One region of the Lactobacillus isalae genome, then DNA from elsewhere that is predicted to be linked to it. Evidence: predicted binding sites of a transcription regulator. Region 1 holds the regulator's gene; each other region holds the start of a gene.

What was found. Region 1 encodes Rex, which represses fermentation and respiration genes when NADH is low (regulators of the CRP and FNR family bind a similar motif). Its sites were predicted from a motif close to TTGTGAANTANTTCACAA; they were not measured.
Region 2: the regulator Rex is predicted to act here: its motif matches at 1,209-1,226, upstream of QM512_RS00805 (YagU family protein).
Region 3: the regulator Rex is predicted to act here: its motif matches at 1,355-1,372, upstream of QM512_RS00890 (FAD-binding protein).

Annotation. Positions count from the first base shown of each region.
Region 1 covers NZ_OX443569.1:52,426-54,704, reverse strand. The annotation lists gene QM512_RS00315 (GntR family transcriptional regulator) at 1-294, opposite strand, end outside; gene QM512_RS00310 (LOG family protein) at 372-938, opposite strand; gene QM512_RS00305 (redox-sensing transcriptional repressor Rex) at 1,077-1,721, opposite strand; gene abc-f (ribosomal protection-like ABC-F family protein) at 1,889-2,279, shown strand, end outside.
Region 2 covers NZ_OX443569.1:167,822-170,100, reverse strand. The annotation lists gene QM512_RS00810 (Cof-type HAD-IIB family hydrolase) at 1-612, shown strand, start outside; gene QM512_RS00805 (YagU family protein) at 655-1,194, opposite strand; gene QM512_RS00800 (Cof-type HAD-IIB family hydrolase) at 1,308-2,096, shown strand; gene QM512_RS00795 (hypothetical protein) at 2,077-2,279, opposite strand, start outside.
Region 3 covers NZ_OX443569.1:182,807-185,085, reverse strand. The annotation lists gene QM512_RS00890 (FAD-binding protein) at 1-1,212, opposite strand, end outside; gene QM512_RS00885 (LysR family transcriptional regulator) at 1,424-2,279, shown strand, end outside.

The sequences.
Region 1 (2,279 bases):
AAAATCTGTTACTTTTAGCTTATATTTCTTTAAGTTAATTAATTCTAACCTATCTGAGTTAACCGCACTAGAAATTTCAGTATCTTTTACAAACGTACCAGCACCTTGTATACGATAAATTAAATCTTGTCTTTCTAGTTCGCTCAAAGCATTACGAATTGTGATTCTACTTACGTTATACGCATTTGCTAAATCAAACTCTTTTGGTAATTGATCGTTAGGATTATATTCTCCGGTTTTTATCTCATGCTTAATCTTATCTGCAATTAACAAATATTTCGGAATTTCTTTCACTTCTACTCACCACCTAATTTGTTATAACAAATCTAACTTGATTCTAGCATGAAATAATAGTTTCGTCACTTGTCTAATTAGTACTTGCGATAAGCAGGAGCCTGATAATTTTCCATAAACCGCAAAATTTTATCAAAATCAGTTTCAAAATAGACAGCATTTAAATAGATATTTTCTAAAAAATCATCCTGGTTCATACGCTTCAGCAACTTATCTAAATAATTATAAAAGCCAGCATAATTATAAAAAGCAACTGGTTTAGCATTATCGCCAATAGCAGTCCAGGAAATAGCCTGACTTATTTCCTCTAAAGTACCAATACTGCCAGGAAGAGCAACCATCCCATCAGCCAAGTTCATCATCGTATCTTTTCGCTTATCCATACTTGGAACTACACGAAAATCTTGTACCTTTTCATAAGCTGCTCCACGATCTTTTAATTCTTCAGTAATAATGCCGTGAACAATACCACCATTTTCTAAAACGCCGTCCGCAACTGCTCGCATCAAACCAAACTTACCGCCACCATAGACTAGCTCAATCTGGTGGTCTGCCATTTTTTGACCAAATCCATAAGCAGCCTTTGCGTATTCAGGACGATTACCTGACCGTGCGCCACAATAAACTGCAATCTTTTTAATCATTTTATCTACCTTATTTCTAAACTAAAAAAATTCTATGCTCATCTATCTTAAAATTATTTCCTATCTGATTACAAATAAAAGAGTACGAAAAATGCACAAGCCTAACTAAGCTTGTGCAAAACTCATATTAATAGTAAATTATTTTTTGTTCTTACCTTTATCTGAGTCTAAAAAGTAAATCAAGGTTTGAAGTTCGGTTGCCAAGTCGACATTTTGAACACGGACGCTTGAAGGTGCAGATAAACGAAGCGGCGTAAAGTTCATAATCCCTTTTATACCAGCATCAAACATTTCATTTGCAGTCTTTTGCGCTGCCGTTTGCGGTACACAAAGGATTGCAATCGTAATTTGTTGTTCACGAAGCTGTTTCTTCATTTCACTCATATCATAAACTGGCACACCTGACATAATTGTTCCAGTAATTTCAGGATTAATGTCAAAAGCGGCGCTAATTCTGATATTATTAGTACGCTTGAAGTTGTAATTCAAAAGCGCATGTCCCATATTACCAACACCTACTAAGGCAACGTTAGTTAAAGTATCTTGGTTCAAAATCTTTTTAAAGAAATTAAGCAAGTTCTTAACATCATACCCGTAGCCACGCTTACCTAAGGCACCAAAGTAAGAAAAATCACGACGAATTGAAGCACTGTCAACTTGAACTGCTTCAGCAAGTTCAGTTGAAGAAACTTTTTCTTTTCCTTCATCATTTAAAAAGATCAAATAGCGATAATACAGTGGCAAGCGTCTAGCAGTAGCCTTAGGAATCTTAATTTCATCCATTAAGAGGCCTCTTTCTTTTATAAAATACGAATGTGAAATATTTACTAATCAAACTAATAATAGGCATTCTTTAAGGATAAATCAAGAAACAATTTTCACAAAGATAATATTTTCATAAAATTTAAAACATTCACTATGTTAAAATAAGCACTAGGAGAAAAATAATTATGATTATTGCACAAGCTCAAGACCTCGAACAACGTTTTGGAGGCAATACTATCTTCAGTAACATTTCTTTCTCGGTTCCTGACAATGCCAGAATCGGTCTTGTCGGACCTAACGGAGCTGGGAAAACTACCTTATTAAAGATCATGACTGGTCAACAAGAACCAACGAGTGGTCAATTTACTATTAATAAGGGATTAAAAGTCGGCTACATCGCCCAGGAAAATGGTCTCGATGAAGACAAAACAATCTGGGATGAAATGCTTACTGTTTTTAATGATTTAATTGAAAAAAATAAAAAAATCACCAAAATGCAAGAGCAAATTGCCGACCATCCAGAAGATGAAGACTTGCTCAAGCGTTATGATCAATTAGCTTACAACTTTGAACAAG
Region 2 (2,279 bases), 120 kb from region 1:
GTCACTTTAAACGGTGCAATTACGAGAAATGCAGACGGCAAAATAATGACACAAGATCTAGTTAATAATGAACTTTACCGCAAACTAACTAAATTTGCTAAGGAGCAAAAAGTTCCTTTTAATATTGTTGATCCAGATTCAAGAATTATTACTGCTGATCGTGACGTAGACTACTTTGAATTACTACAAGCCTGGGAAAATACTGCTCCAATGTTCATTAGAACCCCTGATGAAATGCCTAATGATTTTCAGATTTCTAAAGGATGTTTTGTCGGCGATAAAGATCTTCTTGATCAAGTTGAGCCAGTATTAAGAGCAAAGTTCAGCCACGAATTATATATCGTTCGTGCAGATGACCATTTCTTAGAATGCTTACATCCTAATGTAAACAAAGGAAGTGGTTTAAAAGAATTAGGCGAAAAGATTGGCATCAGTACTGATGAAATGATTGCATTTGGGGATGAAAGGAATGACATTTCAATGTTTGATGTTGTAGGAACTGCTGTTGCAATGGGCAACGGAAGCAAAGAAGCAAAAGATCATGCAGATTTTGTTACTGCGTCAAACGATGATGACGGTATTGCTAAGGCTTTAAATAAGTTTGTTTTTTAACAAAAAAATCGATCCTTCAATCAGAAAGATCGATTAATTATTTTACCAATATTGATTAGTTAAGGTCTTAACCTTTTGCTTAGCAATTAAGTAGTACCCAACTGCTGCAATTGACCAGCCCCATACAATATGGCCGAAGAATTCAGAAAAGTGTTCTGCAAATGGCATTTGCCAAGGTGCTGGTGTAGTACCAAGAACTGGCATGATAATTAGATGCCATGCGACCCAAATAATAATTCCATATAATGCACCTTCCCAAAGGCCAGCCCATGCAGTTTTCTTAAATTGAACCATATAAATCAATAACCAAGCAAAGAAAATTGAAAAGCTAAAGTGCAAAATTAATGCAACCCAGAAAACCTTTTGATCAGTATTATAAATTACATAAGCATGAGTGAACTTATAAGAAGCACCAATTTGCTGCAACATATGTTGTGGCGGATTAACAAGGTCACGAGCTAAAGTTCTCGGCGGTAAGATCTTCTCCCAACCAATCTTAACCATTCCAGAAATCATCCCAGCAATAATACCAAACCAGACGCTCTTTAAAAAGACGCGCCAACCATTTGAACTTTTATTCATAGTTTTCCCCTCTTTTATGAATTACATAACTAATTATAAAAAATAAGTTCAATTTTTCAACACATCCTTAAATATATTATTGCTAGAAACATGTAACTAAAGGAGATTATTAAATGACAAAACTAATTGCCGTAGATATGGACGGTACTTTTCTCAGAGACGATAAAAGTTATGACAAAGAAAAATTTGCTGAAATCTATCAGGAATTAAAAAAAAGAAACATTAAGTTCACGGTTGCAAGTGGTAATCAATACTATCAAATTATTTCTTTCTTTAAGGATTTTCCTGATATGGTTTACGTTGCAGAAAATGGAGCTTTAGTTAGAACCGAGGAAAAAATTTTATCATTGCACTTTTTCCCAAAAGAAACAGTTAAAAAGGTCGAAGAATTTCTTTTAAATCAAGCTGAATTACAATTTTTGGTATCAGGAGCAGAAAGTGCCTACTTCCCAGTTCAATTCACCGACGATTATTACAAAATTTCTACTAAGTACTACTACCGCTTAAAGAAAATACATGACTTTAGTGAAATCGATGATAAAGTTCTGAAGTTTTCTATCTCCTGCCCCGATGAAAAAACAGATTATTATGTTGATTTTCTAAAGAAGAATCTTGGTGATTGCTGCAATGTAACAAGTAGTGGTCATGGTGATATTGATCTTATCTTACCTGGAATCCACAAGGCACATGGCTTGGCAGAATTAGGTGAAGTACTTGAAATTCCTCTTTCTGAAATGACTGCTTTCGGTGACGGCGGGAATGATTTAGAAATGGTTAAAGAAGTTGGCGATGGCGTGGCTATGTCAAATGCAGATCCAGCGTTACTAAAAATCGCAGATCATACAACAACCTCAAACAATGAACAAGGTGTTCTCACCTACATTAAAAATAATATTCTCTAGTAAAAGGCATTTCTTTATATTCAGGTAATATAATTTGTAAAGTGTTATCAGTGATTAGTTTATCTTCTGTATCCCAAACTAGATAACTTAATAATTGAAATGCATATGCATAACCAGCTGTCATTCTAACAATTACAGTATTTAACTGTTTAGTTCTATCTAAAAATATTTTTGGGACATCAC
Region 3 (2,279 bases), 130 kb from region 1:
AGGAATAGCATAATATGGACCTTCTTTTAAAGATCTCATTGTTTGAATTTTTCTGTTCAAAAACATGTCTCGTTTTTTAACATCAGTTAAAAAATTAAAATCTTCAACTGCCTGTTTTAAGTATGGAGCATCAATCTTTTCAGATAATTCTTCAATTGAATCTGCCTTAATTGCATATGAAATCAATTCTTTAATTTGATCTGCCTTAGGTGACTGATCTTTAGAAAGCTGTTCATATTGAGCCTGATCCATAATAATATGGGGATGATTTTGATTAGGAATCATAACCCAATTTCCATGATTGTACTTGTAGCCGTGACGATCTTCTTCATCTTCTCTAAAGTAACGAGTACCATCATCCCCTGCTACAAAAATTGAGCCATTAAATAAGCTCTTCCAATTAATCATGTAAGCAAATTTCTCTCGTGGTTCATTTTGTCTAAGCGATAAGCCATGCGAATCATAATTAGACATATGCCATAACCGTGCACCTGCTTCAATAGCAAGATCAATACCCTTACCACGGTTATACAAAGTACCTATTGGAGCAAGAGAACCTTGACCAAGAAAATCTTGAACCATATCTTGGTTATTTTCAAAACCACCTAGGCTTAAGACAACGCCTCTTTTAGCAGCAACATTTACTTCTTTATTATTTCGCTTAATAACAACTCCAGTTACAACATTAGTATCAGGATCTTGAATCAAGTGTTCAGCGGGTGATTCAAACCAAATATCAATTTTATCTAGCCGATCAAAAACTTGCTTGCGGAGTAATTTCCAAAATCCACCATTGTACATTCCCTTAGTCATACTTTGAGATTGCATTGAAGCTGCATCTTTATATTCTGGATATTCTCCGTTTGGTCTTCTGCCTGTTGGTTGAGCTTCAATTCCAAAGTACTTTTTTGAGTACTCCTTCATCTGCATTACATTCTTAATAAAAGTATCTAAGGCAGCTTCATCATATTTAAATGGATAATACGTTTGCTTGTAATATTCCTTTAACTGATCAAAATTTGATCCCCAAGCAAAAGCACCACCAGCGTATCTAGTATTACCGCCTTCACTTCCTTCAGGAGCAGCATCAATCAAAAGAACTTTTGCATTATTATCAGCAGCAAAACGTGCTGCCCCTGCTCCGGCGCCACCAAATCCAATTACAATTACATCATATGTAGCATCCCAAGATACTTTCGTCTTATATACCATATGCTATTATCCTCACAAACTTGTTTCATCCTTTACACATAGCAATTTATATCTCTTTATAAACTTTTTCTAGTGGGTAATTGTGAATAAAAATCGGTTAGTTAACTCTTTAAAACGGCATAATATCATAGCTTCCTTGTAATTGTGAAAAATGTAACTTATAATTAAAAAAGATTAGTTTATAAAAAATATTTATAAAAGAGATAAGAATATGAATGACAAAGATCTATTATATTTTTGCAAATTAGTTGAAACGCAGAATTATACTCTAACTGCTAATTCATTTAATGTTACACAACCAACAATTTCGATGGCAATCAAGCGACTTCAAAACAGATTTGATGACCCTTTGATTTTTCAAAAAAATCGCAAAAGTAAAATTACACTTTCACCAGCAGGTGAATTACTTTATCAGAAAGCAAAATATCTTTTAAAAGAAATAGCAAGTATCGATTACGACGTTAAACACGCTAATATTAAAAAAATTAGAGTAGCTTTTTCTGGGATTGCTGGTAGTATTTATATTCCCGAAATTATAGAAAAATTTTATAAAGAAGATATTGTTAACCTGTTAGATGCTCGCTTAGAAAGAAGTGCTACCGCATTTAAAGATTTAAATAATGGCGATGTAGACGTTGCTATCTATTCTTGGATGGTACCGATCAACGATCCTGCCTATTTTATCCGTAATTTAGATCGGACTGAGTTAGTTATTATTACCGGTAAAGATGACCCTTGGAAAAATAAAAAAATTATTGATGCCCAAGAACTAAGGAACCGCAAGTTTGTGGCTAGACAAAAAGGTTATCTAACTAGAGAATGTTTGGAAGAAGAGGCAAAGCTCGGCGATTTTACTCCAAACATTTTATACACGGCTCGAACAATGAAACTAATGATCGATTTAGTTAAAAGAAATGTTGGTATTGCTCTAGCAATGGAGAATTCCGTTAAAGATGAAAAAGATCTCCACATAATTCGCTTGCGTTCAGGACAAAAACTCTGGGCATACATGCAAATTGCAATGAGAAAAAGTTTTATTCCTAATAAATATCAAAAACAAGGAATTG